Regions from separate parts of the Micromonospora sp. NPDC092111 genome, predicted to be linked through region 1. Evidence: riboswitches for the same ligand, from Rfam matches in the RefSeq annotation. Region 1 holds a riboswitch; each other region holds the start of a gene.

Region 1 (7,146 bases):
GCCCACCGCCCGAGGGCCCACCGGGCCCACCGGGGCCACCGGGGCCACCGGGGCCACCGGGGCCACCGGGGCCACCGGGGCCACCGTCCGGGCCACCGTCGGGGCCGCCGTCCGGGCCGGTTTCGGGCGGGTCGTCGTCGGGGTGCTCGTCGCGGGCCCGCCGCAGCGCCTCGTCGAGGCGCTGCTCGTCCAGCCCGGGGGTGTCGAACGGGTCGCGGCGACGCCGGTGCGGCAGGGCGAGCCGGGCGGCCACCCGGACGTCGTCGGCGGTGACCCGGTCCCGGCCCTGCCAGGCGGCGTGCGCCACGGCGGTACGGGCGGTGACGATGTCGGCGCGCATGCCGTCCACGTCGAACGCGGCGCAGACCTCGGCGATCTGCCGCAGCGCGGCGTCGGGCAGTCGTACCCGGTCGAGCCGGTCCCGGGCGGCGGCGACCCGGCCGGCCACCGCCGTGTCGGCGGCGGCCCAGCGGGTGGCGAAGCCGGCCGGGTCGGCGTCGGCGGCGAGCCGGCGGCGCACCACCTCCACCCGGACGGCCGGGTCCCGGCTGGCGGCCACCTCGACGGTGAGCCCGAACCGGTCGAGTAGCTGCGGACGCAGCTCCCCCTCCTCCGGGTTCATCGTGCCGACCAGCAGGAACCGGGCGGCGTGGCTGACCGAGACGCCCTCCCGTTCGACGTGACAGCGGCCCATCGCGGCGGCGTCCAGCAGCAGGTCGACCAGGTGGTCGTGGAGCAGGTTCACCTCGTCGACGTAGAGCACGCCACGGTGGGCGGCGGCGAGCAGGCCCGGCTCGAAGGCGCGGACCCCCTCGGCGAGGGCCTTCTCCAGGTCGAGCGAGCCGACCACCCGATCCTCGGCAGCGCCGACCGGCAGCTCCACCAGCCGGGCCGGACGACGCTCGGCCGTTGCCCCGGCCGGATGCGGCCCGTCCGGACAGGCCAGGTCGGGGTCGGCCGGGCCACAGCCGAACCGGCAGCCGGCGACCCGGTCCACCGGCGGCAGCAGGCCGGCGAGAGCCCGGACGGCGGTGGACTTGGCGGTGCCCTTCTCGCCCCGCACGAGCACCCCGCCGATGGCCGGGCTGACCGCGTTGAGCAGCAGGGCGAGACGCATGTCGTCCATGCCGAGGACGGCGGAGAACGGGTAGCCGGTCACTGGACCTCCCCCGTTCGCGACTGCGGGGCTCGCAAACCCGGCTCACTCCTCGCGCTCACCGAGCCACCACCTGCTCGCGACTGCGGGGCTCGCAAACCCGGCTCACTCCTCGCGCTCACTGTCGGTCCTCCAGATCGCCCTCGCTGGCCAGGTACGTCTCGCGGAGCCGGTCCAGGGTGGCCGGCTCGGGGGCGGCCCAGAGCCCCCGGTCGGCGGCCTCCAGGAGCCGTTCGGTGATGCCGCGCAGCGCCCACGGGTTGGACCGCTCCAGGAACTCCCGGGTCTGCGGGTCGAACAGGTACGCCTCGGCCAGGTGCTCGTACATCCAGTCGTCGACGACCCCGGCGGTGGCGTCGTAGCCGAACAGGTAGTCCACGGTGGCGGCCAACTCGAACGCGCCCTTGTAGCCGTGCCGGCGCATCGCGGCGATCCACTTCGGATTCACCACCCGGGCCCGGAACACCCGCCGGGTCTCCTCGCCGAGGGTGCGGGTGCGCACGTCGTGCGGCATCGCCGAGTCGCCCACGTAGGCGGCCGGGGCGGTGCCGGTCAGGTGGCGGACCATCGCCACCATCCCGCCGTGGTACTGGAAGTAGTCGTCGGAGTCGACGATGTCGTGCTCGCGGGTGTCCTGGTTCTTCGCCGCCACGGCGATCCGGGCGAAGGAGCGTTCCATGTCGGCCCGCGCCTCCCGGCCGTCCAGCCCCCGGCCGTAGGCGTAGCCGCCCCAGACGGCGTACACCTCGGCGAGGTCGGCGTCGGTGCGCCAGTTCCGGGCGTCGATCAGCGGCAGCAGCCCCGCCCCGTACGCCCCGGGCTTGGAGCCGAAGATCCGGGCGGTGGCCCGGCGCTCGTCGCCGTGCGTGGCGACGTCGGCCGTGACGTGCGCCCGCACGTAGTTGTCGGCGTCCGGCTCGGCGAGGGCGGCGACCTGCCGGACGGCGTCGTCGAGGAGGGCGACGACGTGCGGGAAGGCGTCCCGGAAGAAGCCGGAGATGCGGACGGTGACGTCGATCCGGGGCCGGCCCAGCTCGGCCGGCGGCACCACCTCGACGCCGGTGACCCGGCGGGACCGGTCGTCCCAGACCGGCCGGCAGCCGAGCAGCGCCAGCACCTCGGCGATGTCGTCGCCCTGGGTCCGCATCGCGCTGGTGCCCCAGACGGTCAACCCGACCGAACGCGGGTACGCCCCGGTGTCGGCGAGGTGCCGGGCCAGCAGCGAGTCGGCCAGGGCCACCCCGACGTCCCAGGCGTTGCGCGACGGGATCGCCTTCGGGTCGACGGAGTAGAAGTTGCGACCGGTGGGGAGCACGTTGACCAGCCCCCGGGTGGGCGAGCCGGACGGCCCGGGCGGCACGAACCGGCCGTCGAGCGCGCCGAGGGTGTGGGTCAGCTCGTCGGTGGTGCGGGCCAGCCGGGGCACCACCTCGGCGGCGGCGAAGCGCAGCACCTCGGCGGCGGCGACGACGGGCCGGCCGACCACCTCCTCGACCACCGCGTCGACCTTCGCGCCGTCCCAACCCAGGGTCTCCATCCCGACGACGAGCCGGCGGGCCAGCCCCTCCACCAGGTCGACGGCGTCGGCGGCGGTGGCGGCGGGGCCGTCCACCAGGTCGGTGAGGGCGGCCGGGACGGCGAGGCGTCGCCCCGGCGCGGCCAGCAGTTCCTGCTCGTCCAGGCCGACGCTGGCGGCGATCGCCTGGCGCAGGCCGGGCAGGGCGCGGGCGTTGCCCCAGACCTGCGGGGCGCGCAGCACGGCGAGCACGAGGTTGACCCGGGCCTCACCGGTGGGCGCCTCGGCGAGGACGTGCAGCCCGTCCCGGATCTGCACGTCCTTGACCTCGCAGAGGTAGCCGTCGAGGTGCAGCACGAAGTCGTCGAAGTCGTCGGCGGCCGGCATCGCCTCGGTGTGCAGGTCGTGGTGCAGTTCGGCGGCGCGCACCAGGTCCCAGATCTGGTTCCGGACGGTGGGCACCTTGGTCGGGTCGAGGGCCTGCACGGTGGCGTACTCGTCGAGGAGCTGTTCCAGTCTCGCCAGGTCGCCATAGGTCTCGGCGCGGGCCATCGGCGGCACCAGGTGGTCGACGACCACGGCGTGTGCCCGGCGTTTGGCCTGGGTGCCCTCACCGGGGTCGTTGACGATGAACGGGTAGACCAGCGGCAGGTCGCCGAGGACGGCGTCGGGGGCGCAGTCGGCGGCGAGGCCGAGCCCCTTGCCGGGCAGCCACTCCAGGGTGCCGTGCTTGCCCAGGTGCACCACCGCGTCGGCGCCGAAGCCGCCGTCGGCGACCGACGCCGCCAGCCACCGGTACGCGGCCAGGTAGTGGTGGCTCGGCGGCAGGTCGGGATCGTGGTAGATGGCGATCGGGTTCTCGCCGAAGCCGCGCGGCGGCTGGATCAGCAGCGTCACGTTGCCGAGCCGCAGCCCGGCCAGGACGAGGTCGCCGTCGTCGGTGTAGAGCCGGCCGGGCGGGTCACCCCAGTGCTCGCGGATCCGGTCCCGCAGCCCGGCCGGCACGGCGTCGAACCAGCGCCGGTAGGTCGCCCCGGGCACCCGCGCCTCGGCGGCGGCGAGTTGTTCCGGGGTGAGCCACTCGACGTCGTGCCCGCCGGCGGCGATCAGGGCGTGGATCAGCGCGTCCCCGTCGGTGGGCGGCGGCGCGTCGCCGAGGTGGTAGCCGGCGTCGGCGAGGGCGGCGAGCAGCCGGACCGCCGAGGCCGGGGTGTCCAGCCCGACGGCGTTGCCAACCCGGGAGTGTTTCGTCGGGTACGAGCTGAGCACGATCGCCAGCCGCTTGTCGGCGTTGTCCAGGTGCCGCAGCCGGGCCTGCCGGACGGCGATGCCGGCCACCCGGGCGGCCCGTTCCGGGTCGGCGACGTAGACCGACAGGCCGTCGGCGTCGATCCGCTTGAAGGAGAACGGCACGGTGACGATCCGGCCGTCGAACTCGGGGATGGCGACCTGCATCGCCGCGTCCAGCGGGGAGAGCCCGGCGTCGCTGCCGGCCCACTGGTCCCGGGTGCTGGTCAGGCAGAGCGCCTGGATCACCGGCACGTCCAGGGCGGCGAGCGCGCCGACATCCCAGGCGTCCTCGTCGCCCCCGCCGGAGGCGTCGGCGGCGACCGTCCCGCCGGCCGCGAGGACGGTGACGACGAGGGCGTCGCAGCGGGCGAACAGGTCGAGCAGCCCGTCGCCGGGGGCCAGGCCGCGCAGCGAGCCGCAGAAGATCGGCAGCGGGTGTCCACCGGCCGCGCCGACCGCGCCGGCCAGGGTCTCGACGAAGCCGGTGTTCCCGACCAGCGCGTGCGCCCGGTAGAAGACGATCCCGACCGTCGGCCGCCCCCCGTCGTCCCCCACGCCGGCCACCGGCGGGTCGCCGAGGATCCCGTACGCCGGGGTGGGCTCGGGCGGGTCGAAGCCCTCGCCGGTGAGCAGCACCGTGTCGGAGAGGAACCGGGCTAGCTGGGCCAGGTTTCGCGGACCGCCTTCGACCAGGTAGGACAGCGCCTCGGTGGCCACTCCGGCGGCCACCGTGGAGGCCGCCGTCAGCTCCGCGTCGGGCACCGACTCGCCGCCGAGGACGACCGTCGGCACCCCGGAGTCGAGCACCGCCGCCAAGCCGTCCGGCCACGCCTGCCGGCCACCGAGCAGGCGTACGACGGCAAGGTCGACGCCGTCGAGCAGCGCCGGCACGGCGTCCACGCCGACCCGGGCGGGGTTGGCCAGTCGGTAGCCGGCGGCACTGGCGCGGGCGGCGAGCAGGTCGGTGTCGGCGGTGGACAACAACAGGATGCGCACGGACAGCTCCGGAGAGTGACACCCGAGCCGCCGCGAGGGTGGTCGGGTGAGGCGAGGGTGGGCACCGGTCAGCGGTGGCGGCAGGAGTACCGGCTCATCCGCGTCGACCGACGCGGAGGGTCGGCGCGGTCGTCAGCGGTGCGCGGTGGGGCGACCGGCGCAGCGGCCACCGGCCGACGCGGCCGTACCGCTGAACCCCGGGGCGGCGGTGCCGCTGAACCCCAAGACGGCGGCACGACTGAAGTCCGGGGCGGCGGCACGACTGAGCGCCGGAGCGGCGGTGCGGCCGATCGCGGCCCCGGCGGCACGCCGGAGCGGGAGACGACGGTCGTCGTCGACAATGGGGACGCTGCGCGTCATCGGGTCCTCCTCGGGTGTCCACGCCCTGGGGCTCTCCGACGGCCGAAGTATCCTGGCTTCCCGGATCGACGCTCACCCCCGGCCTTCCAACCGCAGACACACGGCCGTGACTCACGAGGGGGGATCGCTCCCCGGTGACAGTGGCGGGACCGCGCCGGAATCACACCGGCTTCCTTCACTGCCGTCAGGCCGCGAATGCTGCCACACCCGTCGCCCCGAGGTCAACGGCCATCGCCCGGCCACCCCGGAGCAGACAGCCAATCGACGCACGGCGATCGTTCACCCTTTCCACCATTCACCAGCGACGATGTGTCACCGACGCGGGGAAGGCACGGTCGCCATTGCGGCCGGCGGGACCCTCGCCGGCACGGGGCAGCCCAGGGCCGGTGCCAGGGCGACACCAAGGCGACACCGAGGCGGCCAGAGCGATCCGGCCGGACGGGTTCCCGACCCGTTCCCCGACCATTCCGCAGACTCCGTACGCTCCCCGCACCCGGCCCACCCAGCCGGGTGGACGGCGGGCCGCCCGCCGCCCGCCCCAGCGGACACCGGTCGGCCCGACGTGGCGGTGATCACTGGACGGGCGGGTTCTCCGGTGCGCGAGGCAGGGAGAACACACCGGCCGCACCCACACCCTCTCAGGCCACAGCCGCGCGGCCTTCCCACCGGCACACCCCGGCCGTCGAGGTCGCCCGACCGGGAACGGGCCATCGCCCGGCAGGGCCAGACGCAGCGTAGGGCCGCCGTCGACGGGGCGGACGGGAGCGGCGACCGACGGGGCCAGCAGACCGGTGAGAACGGAAAGTCAGCGGATCCGACGCTCCGGGTGGGCCCGGTTCCAGGCCCGCATCCGCTCCGGGTAGCCGGTCCTGGCCGCCTCGTAGAGCGGCACGGCATGCCGGTGCGCCAGCTTGGCCGCCGTCCGTGGCGAGCCGGTCCGGCGGCGGATCCACTCGCCGTCGTGGGCGATCGCCACCACGGTGGTGTCGGTCGCGGTGGTCTCGGGTTCGAGGTAGAACTCCACCCCCCGGTGACCGGCGACGAACTCCTCCAGCGCGGCCAGGTCCTCCCGGGTGGCCTCCCGGTCGAGCTTCGTCGGGGTTCCCTCGGCGATCCGGGGCCGCCGGCTGAACCAGCCCATCTGCCCGCTCCTCTCCTCGGCGTCCCTTCAGTGGACCACCCCTACCTGGCAGGCGGCTGCGAGCCGGGTGACAGCCGGCTGAGCAGGTGACACCCGGCCGTCGGCCAGCGGCACCCCCACCCGGCCGACGCCGGCCAACCGTCACCCGCCAGCACCCCGCCGGCACCCGCCGGGCCGGCGCGGGCTCAGCCGAGGGCGGCCAGTTCGTCGGCGGAGAGCCGGAGCGCGCCGGCCGCCACGTTCTCCGCCACGTGGTCCGGGTCGCCGGTGCCGGGGATGGCCAGCACGTGCGCGCCCTGGTGCAGGGTCCAGGCGAGGCGTACCTGTTGGGCGGTGGCACCGTGGGCGCGGGCGACGGCGTGCACGGCCGCGCCGTGGTCGGTACGCGCCCCGCCCTCCCGGTTGGCGCCGGCGAGGGCGAAGAAGGGCACGTAGGCGATCCCACGCGCGCCGCACTCGCGCAGCAGGGCGTCCTGGTCGCCACGGTTGTCCAGGGCGTAGCTGTTCTGCACGCAGACCACCGGGGCGACGGTCTGGGCCTCGTCGAGGTGGTCGAGGCGGACGTTGGAGAGGCCGAGGTGCCGGATCAGCCCGGCCTCGCGCATCGCGGCGAGCGCGCCGAAGCGCTCCGCCACGGAGTCCGGCGCGGGCCGCTTGACGATCCGCAGGTTGACCAGGTCGAGGTGG
Region 2 (7,146 bases), on a different contig from region 1:
GCCGCCGAACAGCAGCGGACGCTGGACGGTGTAGCTGGCGGTCTTGTAGCGGGCCACCCGCAGGGCCCGGTCCACCGACCAGTTCGCCGCGTCGTTCTCGCCGAGCACGTCGAGGTACTGCCCGGCGATCGTCTCGACGCGCATCTGGTCGTAGCAGCGCCGTACGTCGAGCAGCCGGGACGGCGGCACGGTGGCGTGGCCGAGCAGCCGGTCGGCCCAGACCATGCAGAGGTCGCCGACGAGCACGGCGACCGTCTCGCCGAACCGGTCCGGGTCGCCGGTGTGCCCGGCCGCGACGTGCCGGGCGGCGGCGGCCCGGTGTGCCGTGGGCAGGCCGCGCCGGGTGTCCGAGGCGTCCATCACGTCGTCGTGCACCAGTGCGAAGGTGTGCAGCAGTTCCAGGGCGGCGAGTGCCGGCAGCACCGAGGGCAGTGGCCCGTCGCCGCCGACCACGCCGCGCCAGCCCCAGTACGCGAAGGTGGGGCGGACCCGCTTGCCGCCGGCCAGCACGCAGTCGCGCGCCGTCGCGGCGAAGCCGCCCATCGCCGCGTCGATCTCGGTCAGCGAGTCGACCTCGCTGGCCAGGAAGGCAGCCAGGGTCTCGTCGACCGCGGTGGTCAGGTCCGTGGTGAACGCGGCCAGTACGCCCCGGACCGGATCGTCCGTCGCTCCCGGCTGTGCCGGCGCGACGCGGAGCGTATTACCCGCAACTGCGTCGTTGGCCATGAGGGCGAGCGTACCCTAGGGTTGCGAGTTGCGTCGATTTCTGCGTCGAATCCTGAGGAGGTCCGGTGGACACCGATCTCACCGCTGCCTATGCCCGCTGCCAGGACCTGCACCGACGACACGGGCGTACCTACTATCTCGCCACCCGGCTGCTGCCCGGGTGGAAACGGCGGCATGTGCATGCCCTGTACGGATTCACCCGGTACGCCGACGAGATCGTGGACCGCACCGAGGACCTGCCGGCGGCCGAACGCGCCGCCCGGCTCGACGCCTGGGGGTCCCGTTTCGTGGCCGGTCTGCACGGCGAGCCGGTCGACGACCCGCTGCTCCCGGCGGTGCTGCACACCATCGCCATCTTCGACCTGGACCGGGCCGACTTCGCGTCGTTCCTGCGCAGCATGGCGATGGACCTGACCGTCAGGTCGTACCCGAGCTACGACGACCTGCTCGACTACATGGAGGGGTCGGCGGCGGTCATCGGCACGATGATGCTGCCCATCCTCGGCAGCTCCGACCCGGCGGCGGCCCGCGAACCGGCCCGCCAGCTCGGCTTCGCCTTCCAGCTCACCAACTTCATCCGGGACGTCGCCGAGGACCTCGACCGGGGCCGCACCTACCTGCCCGACGAGGACCTGGCCAAGTTCAACCTCACCCGCGCGGACCTGCTCGCCGCCCGGGCGGCCGGCCGGGCCGGCCCGAGGATCCGCGAGCTGATCGAGTACGAGGTGACCCGCGCCCAGGCCCACTACGAAGCCGCCGCGCCCGGCATCACCCTGCTCGCCCCGGCCTCCCAGGCGTGCATGCGCACCGCGTACGCGCTCTACGGCGGCATCCTCGACGAGGTCGCCGCCCGGGGGTACGACGTGTTCGTCCGGCGGGCCCTGGTGCCGCAGCGTCGCCGGCTGGCGGTGGCCGCCCGCGCCCTGCTCACCCCCACCGGCACCCCGGTCGTGGTGCCCGGACCGGCGCTGCGCTGACCGGCCGCGCCGAGGCTCGCCGTCGCCGAGCACGAAGCGGGGGCGGTCCGGGGTGGGGTACCCCGTCGGTGGCCTCCCGGTGCGGTAAATCCGGCGCGGACCGGTGGCCGTGCCCCGGTCGGTGCGGAATGCTGGCGGGATGGCGGAGCCGGAACTGGTGGACGTGGTCGTGGTCGGGCTCGGCGTCGGGGGCGAGGAGGTGGCCGGGCGACTCGCCGAGGCCGGCCTCACGGTGGTCGGCGTCGAACGGGACCTGGTCGGCGGGGAATGCCCCTACTGGGGCTGCATCCCGAGCAAGATGATGATCAGGGCGGCGAACGCCCTGGCCGAGGCGCGGCGGGTCAACGAGCTGGCCGGGTCGGCGCAGGTCCAGCCGGACTGGGCGCCGGTGGCCAGGCGGATCCGGGAGGAGGCCACCGACACCTGGAACGACCAGGCCGCGGTGGACCGGTTCACCGGCAAGGGCGGCAGGTTCCTGCGCGGCAGCGGACGGCTCGACGGCCCCGGCCGGGTCCGCGTCGGCGAGCAGGTCTTCCAGGCCCGGTACGGCGTGGTCATCGGCACCGGCACCCGCCCGTCGATCCCGCCGATCGACGGGCTGGCCGACACCCCCTACTGGACCAACCACCAGGCGATCGAGGTGGCGGAGCTGCCGGAGCGCCTGCTGGTCCTCGGCGGTGGGGCGATCGGGCTGGAACTCGCACAGGTCTTCGCCCGGTTCGGGGTCCGGGTGACCGTGGTCGAGGCGGCCGACCGGGTGCTCGCCGTCGAGGAGCCGGAGGCGTCCGAGGTGGCCGCCGCCGCGCTGCGCGCCGACGGGGTGGAGATCCGGACCGGGGTCAAGGCCGAGCGGGTCAGCCACGACGGCACCACGTTCACCCTGCACGGTGGCGAGCGGTCGTTCAGCGCCGAACGGCTGCTGGTGGTCACCGGCCGCCGGGCACACCTGGCGGAACTGGGGTTGGAGACGATCGGGGTGGACGCCGCCCAGCGCTACCTGCCGGTGGACGACCGGCTGCGGGTCACCGACGGGGTCTGGGCGGTCGGCGACGTGACCGGCGAGGGCGCGTTCACCCACATCGCCATGTACCAGGCGGCGATCGTGGTCGCCGACGTGCTCGACCACGCCCGGCGGGCCGAGGGCGGCCCGGACGCCAGCGGCACGGCCAGCGTGGTGGGCGGTGCGATGGGCGCGGCCAGCGCGGTCGGGGGCGCGATGGGGGCGGCCGGCCCGAGCGGTGCCGCCGGCACCGTTCCGCGCGCCGACTACCGGGCGCTGCCCCGGGTCACCTTCACCGATCCGGAGGTGGGCGCGGTGGGGCTCACCGAGAAGCAGGCCCGTGAGCGGGGCATCAACGTGCAGGTCGGGTTCACCCCGCTGTCGTCGTCCACCCGGGGCTGGATCCACAAGACCGACGCCGGGGGCTTCATCAAACTGGTGGCCGACGCCGACCAGGGCGTGCTGATCGGTGCGACATCGGTCGGCCCGGCCGGTGGCGAGGTGCTGTCCGCGCTGGTCGTGGCGGTGCACGCGGCCGTCCCGGTCAGCCAGCTCCGGCACATGATCTACGCGTACCCGACGTTCCACCGGGCCATCGAGAGCGCCCTGGCCGACCTGAGCTGAGCCACCCCGGCCCGCCCGGCCCGGTTCACCCGCCGTGCCGGCCGGCGCCGGCGGCGAACCGGGCCGCGCCGGCCAGGGCGTCCGCCGCCAACGAGTCCATCCCGTACGCCAGTTCGGTGGCGAGCGCGTCGGACTCGGCGAGGCCGCCGCCGGCCAGCATCGACGCGCGGTCGTTGCGCAGGCAGGTCTGCGGGTGGCGGGCGATCTCGGCGGCCAGCCGCTCGGCCGCCGTCCGCGCCGCACCCGGCTCGACCAGCCGGTTGACCAACCCCATCGCGTACGCCTCGGCGGCCGGCACCGGCCGCCCGGTGAGGATCAGGTCCATCGCCCGGCTCTCACCGATCAGCCGGGGCAGCCGTACCGTGCCACCGTCGATCAGCGGCACCCCCCACCGTCGGCAGAACACCCCGAGCACCGCGTCGGACTCGGCGACCCGCAGGTCGCACCAGAGCGCCAACTCCAGGCCGCCGGCCACGGCGTACCCGGAGATCGCGGCGATGACCGGCTTGGACAGCGACATCCGGGTGGGGCCCATCGGGCCGTCGCCCTCGGGCTCGACCCGGTTGCCGCTGGGCGTACCGATGGCCTTGAGGTCGGCGCCCGCGCAGAACGTGCCGCCGGCACCCCAGAGCACCGCGACCCGGGCGTCCGGGTCGGCCTCGAAGGCGCGGAACGCGTCGGCGAGGGCCCGCGCGGTCGGGCCGTCGACGGCGTTGCGCGACGCCGCCCGGTCGAGGATCACCGTGGTCACCGGTCCGTCGTGCGTGACGTGTACGGCCATCCGGACAGCATGCCCGCTGCCCGCGCGGCGACGCCAGGGTGTCGACGCCGGAACGCCGGCCCGACGGGGCACCGTTAGCATCTGCGTCGGCAACGACCATGCGAGGTGCCCCGCGCGAGCGGGGAGAATCTGGGAAGCCGGTGCGACTCCGGCACGGGCCCGCCGCGGTGACCGGGGAGCCACCGTCCACGCGCGACAGCGCAGCCACTGGCCGTACGGCTGGGAAGGCGGACGGTGCGGCGTCGATCCGGGAGTCCGAAGACCGGCCTCGCGTCGACCGCCCACCCGCGTGGTGGGCCGAGCGCAGCGGGAGCCTGCCGTGGACCTGTACACCGCCATCCACCGCCGCCGGGACGTCCGGGCCGAGTTCACCGGGGAACCGGTGCCGGACGGGACCCTGCACCGGATCCTCGACGCGGCGCACGCCGCGCCCAGTGTCGGTTACACCCAGCCGTGGGACTTCGTCCTGGTCCGGGACGGCGACCTGCGCCGACGCTTCCACCAGCACGTCCAGCGGGAACGGGACGTCTTCGCCGCCACCCTGACCGGGGTGGCGGCCGAGCGGTTCGCCCGTATCAAGATCGATGGGGTGCTGGAGTCGACCCTGTCGATCGTGGTCACCTACGACGAGTCCCGGGGCGGGCCGGCCGTACTCGGCCGACACGCCATCGCCGACGCCGGCCTCTACTCGGTCTGCCTGGCCATCCAGAACCTCTGGCTGGCCGCCACCGCCGAACGTCTCGGCGTCGGCTGGGTCTCCTTCTACCGGGAGCCGTTCCTGGCCGACCTGCTCGGCATCCCCCCGGGCGTCCGGCCGGTCGCCTGGCTCTGCGTCGGCCCGGTGACGCACCTGGAATCCGTACCCGACCTGGCCCGGCACGGCTGGCGACAGAAGCGCCCCCTGGCCGCAGCCCTGCACACCGACCGCTGGACCACCACCCCCTAACGCCCCCGTCCCGCCTCCCGTCCCCGTCCCCGTCCCGTCCCCGTCCCGTCCCCGTCCCATCCCGTCCCCGTCCCTGCGCCCGGTGCTCCCGTGCCCGGTGCTCCCGTGGCGGCGGAGCTACGGTTCGCCGACCGTGCGTAGCGAGCGAGCTCTGGTTCGTCAGCATCGGCCGTCGTCCCCGTGCCCCGTTTCCCCGTGCCCGTGCTCCCGCGCCCGTGTCCCTGTGCCCGCTTCCCCGTGCCCCGTTTCCCCGTGCCCGTGCTCCCGCGCCCGTGTCCCTGTGCCCGCTTCCCCGTGCCCCGTTTCCCCGTGCCCGCTTCCCCGTGCCCCGTTTCCCCGTGCCCGTGCTCCCGTGTCCCCGCCCCCGGGAGCCCCGCGCGTCTCGTGGCCCTGGGCTGGTGCGGCCGACGCCGTTTCGGCGATGTGGTGGTGTCTGCGTGGCCCGGATGCCGCCATATCCCCGGCATGGAGTTGATCAAGCCGCCGGTCGGGGTAGGGCGGGCCGGAACGGGGCGGGTCGGGCCGGAACGGAGCGGGTCGGGCCGGAACGGAGCGGGTCGGGGCGGGTCGGGCCGGAACGGAGCGGGTCGGGGCGGGTCGGGCCGGAACGGAGCGGGTCGGGGCGGGTCGGGCCGGAACGGAGCGGGTCGGGGCGGGTCGGGGCGGGCCGGAGCGGGTCGGGGCGGGTCGGGCCGGAACGGAGCGGGTCGGGTCGGGCCGGAACGGAGCGGGTCGGGGCGGGTCGGGGCGGGTCGGGGCGGGTCGGGTCGGGGCGGGGCCGGGGCGGGGCGCCGATTGCGGTGTGGATTCTGCGAGCGAGCCGGGAGCGGGTCACGACGGTGCGGGCGGGGCGGAGCGGAGCGGGGCGGTTGGGGTTGGGCCGGCCGAAAGGACGTTGGGGGTGGGCCGCCGACCGCCCCTGGATCTCCGGGTACGTCTCCCGTCTTCGGGTGGACGGATGCGGACGCTATAGAGCTGATGACGTCAACGGATCGCGCATACCCAGGTACCACGACAGCGCGCGACGCCCGCCGGGTGGTTGGCGCTGTGCGGGACGTGAGCCCCGTGGGGTTGGCGCCGTGGGGGAGGTGGGCCCGGTGGGTGCTGGACGGGACGTCAGGCCCGGCGGGTGACCTGGGTGATGAAGGTGTGCCAGGCGACGGGGGCGAAGGTGAGGGCTGGGCCGTCGGGGTCCTTGGAGTCGCGGACGGCGACGATGCCGGGCAGGTTGTCGGCGACCTCGACGCAGTTGCCGCCGTTGCCGCTGCTGCGGCTGCTCTTCCGCCACCGCGCGTCTCTCAGCTCCATGTCTCCGCCACTTCCCTGATGAGGTCGACTGACTGCCAGTGGGACAGCGCCTCGCCACGCACGTTCTCCCACGCCGCCATTATCGCCGCGAGGTCATCGACATCGCTAACCACTTGTCCCTGGAGCTGGTTGTCGAGGTAGCCGGCCAGCCGGTGGTCCGGGCAGGTGGCGACCACGAAGGGGCCGTTCAGGCCGGCGTACGAGCCCACTGTGGAGGGCACGACGTGCACCCTGACGTGCGGTTCGCGGCAGGCTTCGATGAGGGCGCGCAACTGCTCGTGCATCGTTCCGCGTCCGCCGACCGGTCGGCGCAGGACCGCCTCGTCGACGACGGCCGTGAGCTGGGGCGGATCTTCCCGCTTCAGGATGGCCTGGCGGGCGAGCCGGGCGGCGAGGTGCCGCTCGACATCGCCCCGAGGCAGGGTGCCGGCGCCGATGAGGACCGCTCGGGCGTAGGACTCGGTCTGGAGCAGGCCGGGGAGCACGACAGACTCGAACGACCGCAGCGACACCGCCTCACGTTCGATCTCCTGCCAGGGGCGGAACCACACCGGCTCACGACGTCTTGAAGTGTCCGGCCAGATGTCTGCAATGTCCCGGCGGAGGGCGTCCGCCGCTGCGACCCGGTGCCGGGCGTGGGGGATCCGCCCTTCGCTCAACCAGCGACCGACCGTCTTCGGGTCGACTCCGACTCGCTCGGCGAGGGATTCGGTGGTGTATCCGGTCTCGTTGAGCGCTGAGCGCAGCGCATCGTTCACGGCCCCTCCATCGGACGTCCCAAATA
Region 3 (7,146 bases), on a different contig from region 1:
CGGCGTGGCGACCACGCTGACGGCACCGCACGCCTCCGGCCCCGCCCTCGCCGCTGGTCCTGTCCTCGCCACCGGTTCCACCCTCGCCGCTGGTCCTGCCCTCGCCGCTGGTTCCGCGCTCGGTGCCGGTCCCGCCGTCGCCGCTGGTCCCGCCCTCGCCGCCGGTTCCGCGCTCGGTGCTGGTCCCGCCGTCGCCGCTGGGCCCGCTCTCGGTTCGGCTCCTGGTGCCGGTCCCGCTCGTGGTGCTGCCCCCGACGCCGAACAGCCGGCGGCGAAGCCGGTGTACAAGGTGGCCCGGGGCGACTACCTGGGTGAGGTGGCGGAACGCTACCTGGACGACTTCGACCGCTACCAGGAGGTGGCCCGGCTCAACCACCTGCGCGACGCCGACCGGATCCGGCCGGGCCAGCTCATCAAGCTGCCCGCCGAGGCGGACGACGCGGGTGCCCGCCGGCACGCCACCGGGCACCTGGTGCCGACCACCCCCCGGAAGCCGTCCCCGCACCCCCCGGCGGCGACGCCCGGGACGCCGACGCCGGGCGGCCAGGCCGGGGTGCCGCAGCCGGGCGGCCAGCCCGGTCCGCAACAACCGGGCGGGACGGTCGCCTCGCCCACGCCGGGTAAGCCGACGCCGACCGGCAAGGTCGGGCCGGCCACGCCGCAGACCGCACGGCCGCAGACCGCCCAGCCGCCCGCGCACCCGCCCGCCGAGCGGCCGGCCGGGGTGCCGCCGGCGATGGCTGCCGGGGCCTCCCGGGCCGGTCAGGACAACGGGATCAACCGCCCGCTGGCCGTCTCGGCGGTACTGGCGGTGGCCAGCATCGTCGGCGCGCAGATCGGTGCGGTGCTCGGCCTACGCCGCCGGCCGGTCCAGGTGGTGGCCGGACGTACGTCGGCCGCCCGGATGTCCGCCGCCCGCACCTCCGGCGGTCGGCCCTCCGGCGGTCGGACGTCGACGGGGCGGACCATGGGCAGCCGAGCCTCCGCCGCCCGGGACCTGGTCACCGGCCGCCACCGCCGCGACTGACCTGGGGGTACGCGAGCAGCATGCGCAGCGCCCGACTCATCGACCCCGCGCCGACCAGCCGGGCGTGAGGACGCAGCAATCGCCCCGACCCGCCCCGGCCCGGCCCGGCCCGAGCGGCAGCTAGCCGGCCCGCTGCCCCTGACGCTCGACCTGCGTCGGGCGGCCCGGTCCAGTAGTGCCCGGACACCGCCGGGCGTCGCACCGCCAAGATCGTGCTCGATCCAGGATGTAGTGGCCTCCACGGCCCGGGATGCCACTACATCCACGTTCGAGCACGATCTTGCGGGCAAGCGGGCGGGCGACAGGCGGGCGGGCATCCGAACGAGGGGAGCGGGCTGGCGGGCGTCCCGGCGAACAGGCAGGCGGGCGGGCGAGGGAGCGGGCTGGCGTCCCGGCGAGCGGGCGTCCCGGCGAGCGGGCAACCGTCCCGACGAGCGAGCGGGCATCCCGGCGGGCGAGCGGGCGGGCGTCCTGACGAGCGAGCGGGCATCCCGACGAGCGAGCGGGCGTCCCGGCGGGCGAGCGGGCATCCCGGCGGGCGAGCGGGCGGGCGCGTGGGCGGGGCGGGTCAGGGCAGGCGGGTCTGGAGGATGTTGTCGACCACGCGGGTGGGCAGGATCTGCTGGTCGGTACCGGACGGCCCGTGCATGACCTCGCCGCCGTTGAGCCGGAACGCGGAGCCGTGCCAGGGACAGACCACGCACGCGTGCCCGTCGATCTCCTGCACCTCGCCCTCGCCGAGCGGGCCGCTCTGGTGCGGGCAGCGCTCCAGCATCACGGTGACCTCGTCGCCGTGCCGGTAGAGGATCACCGAGACGTCGTCCACCTCGCGGGTGATCAGCTTCCGCTGCGGGAGTTCGGCCAGGTCGGCCACCGGCTGCCACTGGTCACCCATCCGGTGCAGCTCGGAGACGCTCTGGCTGGCCTGTGCCCCCTGCTTGTACGCCAGGTGCCCACCGAGGTACGCCCCCGCGCTCGCCGCGCTCAACCCGAGGTACGCCAGTGCTCTACCGGTGCCGTGCCGGCCGCGCAGCCGGGCGGCGAGGGAGCCGGCGTACAGGGTCAGGCCGATGGTGTTGGCGGCGGCGTGGACCAGCCCGACCCGGCGCTGGTCACGGGAGAGCTCGGCCCAGTCGTTGAGCCCGGCGACGGCGGCCGGCACCGCGCTGACGGTACCGAGCGCGACCAGGGTGGTGGCCGCGCGCCGTTGACCGGGGAGCAGGTCGACCACCGCCGCGCTGAGCCAGGCACCCACCGGCACCTGCACCATCGCCGGGTGCAGCGGGTGGCCCAGGAAGACGCCGTGCAGCAGGTCACGGACCCGCTGGGGGCGCAGCGTCGCCTGCACGGCGCGTTGCAACCGGTCGCTCACCCGGTCCAGCGCGGTGGTCTGTTCCAGTTTCGTCATCAGCGCTCGCACGTTCCCCGACTTCCCGGCATGAGCGGCGGCAAACCGGGCGGCGGGGACGAATCCGTCGCGCCGCCGACCATCCCGGTGACCGGACGGCAACGGACGGCAACGGACGGCAACGGATGGCAACGGCTGGCACGGGAGGGCATCCATCGGGACCAGCGGGGCGTCCGTGTTCCTCGGGTTGGCCGCCGCCGTGCCGGTGACCTCCACGATCGGGCTCGGCTCGTGACCCAGCCAGGTCCGGACCAGCCCTTGCCCGCAAGACGCCGGGGTGGCCGGAAGGAAACCGCGCGCTGGTCGGCCGGGCGGTGGCCTGACGACGCCCAGCGACGGGTACGACCCGGCCGACTCCTGCCCGCAGGACGCGCCCGGCGGAGGTGACACGCCCACAGCATGTGGTGTGTTGGCTTTTTGCGACCCACTACATCTAGGATCACTGGCACTGCTGGTGCGACACGTGTGTCCGCCAGGCTCCGGCGTCCGCCAGGCGTCGGGCCGAACAGGGAACCCGGTGCGAGTCCGGGACTGCCCCGCAGCGGTGAGCGGGAACGACCGCCGTCATTCGAGCACTGGGCCCGACGGGGCCCGGGAAGCGACGGCCAGTAGGCCAAGCGCGGAGACGCGCCTGCCCGTGAGTCCGAAGACCTGCCAGCAGGGCGCGCCCGACCGGGTGCGCGTACCACCTCGGGGTCCCGTGGGAGGGCCGTCGAGCCGTACGGAGCACCGCCGGCACACCGACCGGCGGGGATCCGGCGTGCCGTCGTGCCCTCCTGCGGTCCCACACCGACGACCCAGGAGAGCACGTGACGGCGTCATCCACCCTCGCCCCCGTCGGGGCGCTGCGGGACCTGCTGCACCGGCACCACCACGACCTGCCCGACACCGACCCGGGGCGGATCCTCGCCCTGGTCGAGTCGGGGCGGACCGCCGACGCCGACCCCGGCGAGCTGACCGAGCTGGCCATCGCGGCGGCGGCCGGGCTGACCGCCGAGGAGCCGGCGTACGCGACGCTCGCCGCGCGCCTGCTCGCCGGGCGGATCGCCGACGAGACCACCGGCCAGGGCATCACCACGTTCGGCGACAGCGTCGCGGCAGCGTACGCGGAAGGGTTGCTGGACCCGGGCTTCGCCGGCTTCGTCGCGGCGCACACCGCCACCCTCGAAGCCCTGGTCGACCATGCCCACGACGACGCGTTCGAGTACTTCGGCCTGCGCACGTTGCACGACCGCTATCTGCTGCGCCACCCGCACACCCGGGCGGTGCTGGAACGGCCGCAGCACTTCTGGCTGCGGGTGGCGGCCGGCCTGTCGGACACCGTCGCGGAGGTTGGCGAGCTGTACCGGGCGATGGCCCGGCTGGCCTACCTGCCCAGCTCGCCGACCCTGTTCAACGCCGGGGCGCGGCACCAGCAGCTCTCCTCCTGTTTCCTGGTCGACTCGCCCCGGGACGAGCTGGACTCGATCTACGAGCGTTACGCGCAGGTGGCGAAGCTGTCCAAGTTCGCCGGCGGGATCGGCATCTCGTTCTCCCGGGTGCGCTCGCGGGGGTCGCTGATCCGGGGCACCAACGGCCGTTCCAACGGGATCGTGCCGTGGCTGCGCACCCTGGACGCCAGCGTGGCGGCGGTCAACCAGGGCGGCCGGCGCAAGGGCGCGGCCTGCGTCTACCTGGACACCTGGCACGCCGACATCGAGGAGTTCCTGGAGCTGCGGGACAACACCGGCGACGAGGCCCGGCGTACGCACAACCTGAACCTGGCCAACTGGGTGCCGGACGAGTTCATGCGCCGGGTCGAGGCGGACGCCGACTGGTCGCTGTTCGACCCGAAGGAGGTGCCGGAGCTGGTCGACCTGTGGGGCGACGAGTTCGACGCCGCGTACCGGGCGGCGGAGGCGGCCGGCCGGGCCGTCCGGACCCTGCCGGCCCGCACGTTGTACGGCCGGATGATGCGCACCCTGGCGCAGACCGGCAACGGCTGGCTGACGTTCGCCGACGCGGCGAACCGCACCTGTAACCAGGTCGGCAACGGCGGCGGGGTGGTGCACCACTCCAACCTGTGCACCGAGATCCTGGAGGTGACCAGCGACGACGAGACGGCGGTCTGCACCCTCGGCTCGATCAACCTGGCCGCCCACCTGATCCCGACGCCGACCGGCGCCCGCACCGACCCCGCCGCGCCCCACCCAGTCGCCGGAACCGGCGTCGACCCGGCGGGCCTGACCCCCGGAACCGGCCCCGACCAGGCGGAATCCGCCGCCGGAACCGGCTTCGACCGGGCGCAACCGGCCGCTTCGACCGGTGTCGACCGGCCGGGCCTGGCCGTGGACTTCGTCGGGCTGGCCGCGACGGTCCGGCTGGCGGTGGGGGCACTGGACCGGGCGATCGACCGGAACTGGTTCCCCACCGAACAGGCGCGCACCGCGCACCGGCGCTGGCGTCCGCTGGGGCTGGGCGTGATGGGGCTGGCCGACGTGCTCGCCTCGCTGCGACTGCCGTTCGACTCGCCGGAGGCGCTGGCGCTGTCCACCCGGATCGCCGAGGAGATCGCCCTCGCCGCGTACGACGCCTCCGCCGACCTGGCGGCGGCAGGTGGGCCGCACCCGGCGTACCCGCTGACCCGGGCCGCCGGCGGGGTGCTGCACCCGGACCACTGGCCGGCCGTCCGGCCGACCCGACCCGAGGCGTGGGCCGCCGTACGGGACAAGGTCGCCCGGTACGGGCTGCGCAACTCGCTGCTGGTGGCGATCGCCCCGACCGCCACCATCGCCTCGATCGCCGGCTGCGCCGAGTGCGTCGAACCGCTGGTCTCCAACGTCTTCAAGCGGGAGACGCTGTCCGGGGAGTTCCTCCAGGTCAACCGGCACCTGGTTGCCGACCTGAAGCGGCTGGGCCGGTGGGACGCGGCCACCCGGGACGCGATCAAGCGGGCGGACGGCTCGGTGCAGGGGCTGGACCTGCCGGCGGCCCTGAAGGCGCTGCACCGCACCGCGTGGGAGTTGCCGCAGAAGGCGCTGATCGACCTGGCCGCCGCCCGCGCGCCGTACGTGGACCAGTCGCAGTCGCTGAACCTGTTCCAGGCCAGCCCGACCATCGGCCGGCTCTCCTCGATGTACGCGTACGCCTGGCGGGCCGGGCTGAAGACCACCTACTACCTGCGCTCCCGCCCGGCGACCCGGATCGCCCAGACCACGGTCGCGGCGACACCGGCCACCGCCCCGATCCCGGCCGACCTTACCGGCCCGGCCGACCTGACCGGCCCGGACGGCGTTTCGGCGCGGGCCACGTCCGCCCTGCTCACCCTGTCCGTCGGCGAGAGCGACGCGGTCGCCTGCTCGCTGGAGAACCCCGAGATCTGTGAGGCCTGCCAGTGACGACGCTGCTCGACCCCGGTATGGATCTGACCCTGCGACCGATGCGCTACCCCGACTTCTACGAGCGGTTCCGGGCCGCGATCCGCAACACCTGGACGGTGGAGGAGGTGGACCTGGCTTCCGACGTACCCGATCTGGCGAAGCTGTCGGACGGCGAGCGGCACCTGGTGCACCGCCTGGTGGCGTTCTTCGCCACCGGCGACTCGATCGTGGCGAACAACCTGGTGCTCAACCTCTACCAGCACGTCAACGCCCCGGAGGCCCGGCTGTACCTGTCCCGCCAGCTCTACGAGGAGGCGGTGCACGTCCAGTTCTACCTGACCCTGCTCGACACCTACCTGCCCGACCACGACGAGCGGGTGAAGGCGTTCGCGGCGGTGGAGCACATCCCGTCGATCCGCGACAAGGCGGAGTTCTGCTTCCGCTGGATCGACTCGATCGGGGCGCTGCACCGGCTGGAGAGCCGGGCGCACCGGCGGGCGTTCCTGCTCAACCTGATCTGCTTCGCCGCCTGCGTGGAGGGGCTGTTCTTCTACGGCGCCTTCGCGTACGTCTACTGGCTGCGCTCCCGGGGGTTGCTCTCCGGGCTGGCCACCGGCACCAACTGGGTGTTCCGCGACGAGTCGATGCACATGGAGTTCGCCTTCTCGGTGGTGGACACCGTCCGCGCCGAGGAGCCGGCACTGTTCGACGACGAGATGGCCGACGAGGTACGGCGGATGCTGGACGAGGCGGTGGCGGCGGAGCTGGCCTTCGCCCGGGACCTGTGCGGCGACGGCCTTCCCGGGATGAACACCGCCGACATGCGCCGCTACCTGGAGTACGTCGCGGACGCCCGGCTCGCCCGACTCGGCCTGCCCCCGGCGTACGGGTCGACGAACCCGTTCCCGTTCATGGAACTCCAGGACGTACAGGAGCTGACGAACTTCTTCGAGCGGCGGGTGTCGGCGTACCAGGTGGCGGTCGGCGGGGAGGTCAGCCTGGACGACGACTTCTGAGTAGCCTTCCGGGATGCCTGCCCATCGGCTCACCCGGGACGAGGCCCGACGCATCGCGGTCCGGGCCCAACTGCTGGACGTACACCGGCCGGCGGACCTGGCGACGGTCCTGGACCGGTTGACGTTCCTCCAGTTGGACCCGACGGCGGCGGTGGCGCCCAGCGCCGACCTGGTGGCGTGGAGCCGGCTGGGTGCCGGGTACCACCCGGACCAGCTCCGCCTGGCGGTGGAGCGGGACCGGACGGCGTTCGAGCACCGGGCGATGGTGCGGCCGATGGCCGATCTGCGGCTCCACCTGGCCGAGATGGCGGCGTGGCCGGCGGACGCGCGGCGGCG

The links. Region 1 has a riboswitch for cobalamin ahead of cobN (cobaltochelatase subunit CobN). Riboswitches for the same ligand answer to the same signal wherever they lie in the genome.
Positions count from the first base shown of each region.
Region 2: linked by a shared signal. The riboswitch ahead of bluB (5,6-dimethylbenzimidazole synthase) and the one ahead of cobN (cobaltochelatase subunit CobN) in region 1 are both predicted to bind cobalamin.
Region 3: linked by a shared signal. The riboswitch ahead of ACIQG9_RS11495 (ribonucleoside-diphosphate reductase subunit alpha) and the one ahead of cobN (cobaltochelatase subunit CobN) in region 1 are both predicted to bind cobalamin.

Region 1 is NZ_JBIVRQ010000001.1:168,885-176,030, forward strand. It holds partial or broken gene ACIQG9_RS00745 (VWA domain-containing protein) at 1-1,218, opposite strand, end outside; gene cobN (cobaltochelatase subunit CobN) at 1,275-4,958, opposite strand; cobalamin riboswitch at 5,364-5,494, opposite strand; gene ACIQG9_RS00755 (hypothetical protein) at 6,124-6,459, opposite strand; gene ACIQG9_RS00760 (aldo/keto reductase) at 6,645-7,146, opposite strand, start outside.
Region 2 is NZ_JBIVRQ010000004.1:198,702-205,847, reverse strand. It holds gene ACIQG9_RS11545 (polyprenyl synthetase family protein) at 1-726, opposite strand, end outside; gene ACIQG9_RS11540 (phytoene/squalene synthase family protein) at 792-1,703, shown strand; gene ACIQG9_RS11535 (dihydrolipoyl dehydrogenase family protein) at 1,843-3,327, shown strand; gene ACIQG9_RS11530 (crotonase/enoyl-CoA hydratase family protein) at 3,353-4,108, opposite strand; cobalamin riboswitch at 4,195-4,394, shown strand; gene bluB (5,6-dimethylbenzimidazole synthase) at 4,428-5,054, shown strand; gene ACIQG9_RS11520 (DUF397 domain-containing protein) at 6,171-6,362, opposite strand; gene ACIQG9_RS11515 (Scr1 family TA system antitoxin-like transcriptional regulator) at 6,353-7,120, opposite strand.
Region 3 is NZ_JBIVRQ010000004.1:189,765-196,910, forward strand. It holds gene ACIQG9_RS11485 (LysM peptidoglycan-binding domain-containing protein) at 1-1,027, shown strand, start outside; gene ACIQG9_RS11490 (Rieske 2Fe-2S domain-containing protein) at 1,596-2,447, opposite strand; cobalamin riboswitch at 2,940-3,088, shown strand; gene ACIQG9_RS11495 (ribonucleoside-diphosphate reductase subunit alpha) at 3,281-5,812, shown strand; gene ACIQG9_RS11500 (ribonucleotide-diphosphate reductase subunit beta) at 5,854-6,810, shown strand; gene ACIQG9_RS11505 (DNA glycosylase AlkZ-like family protein) at 6,824-7,146, shown strand, end outside.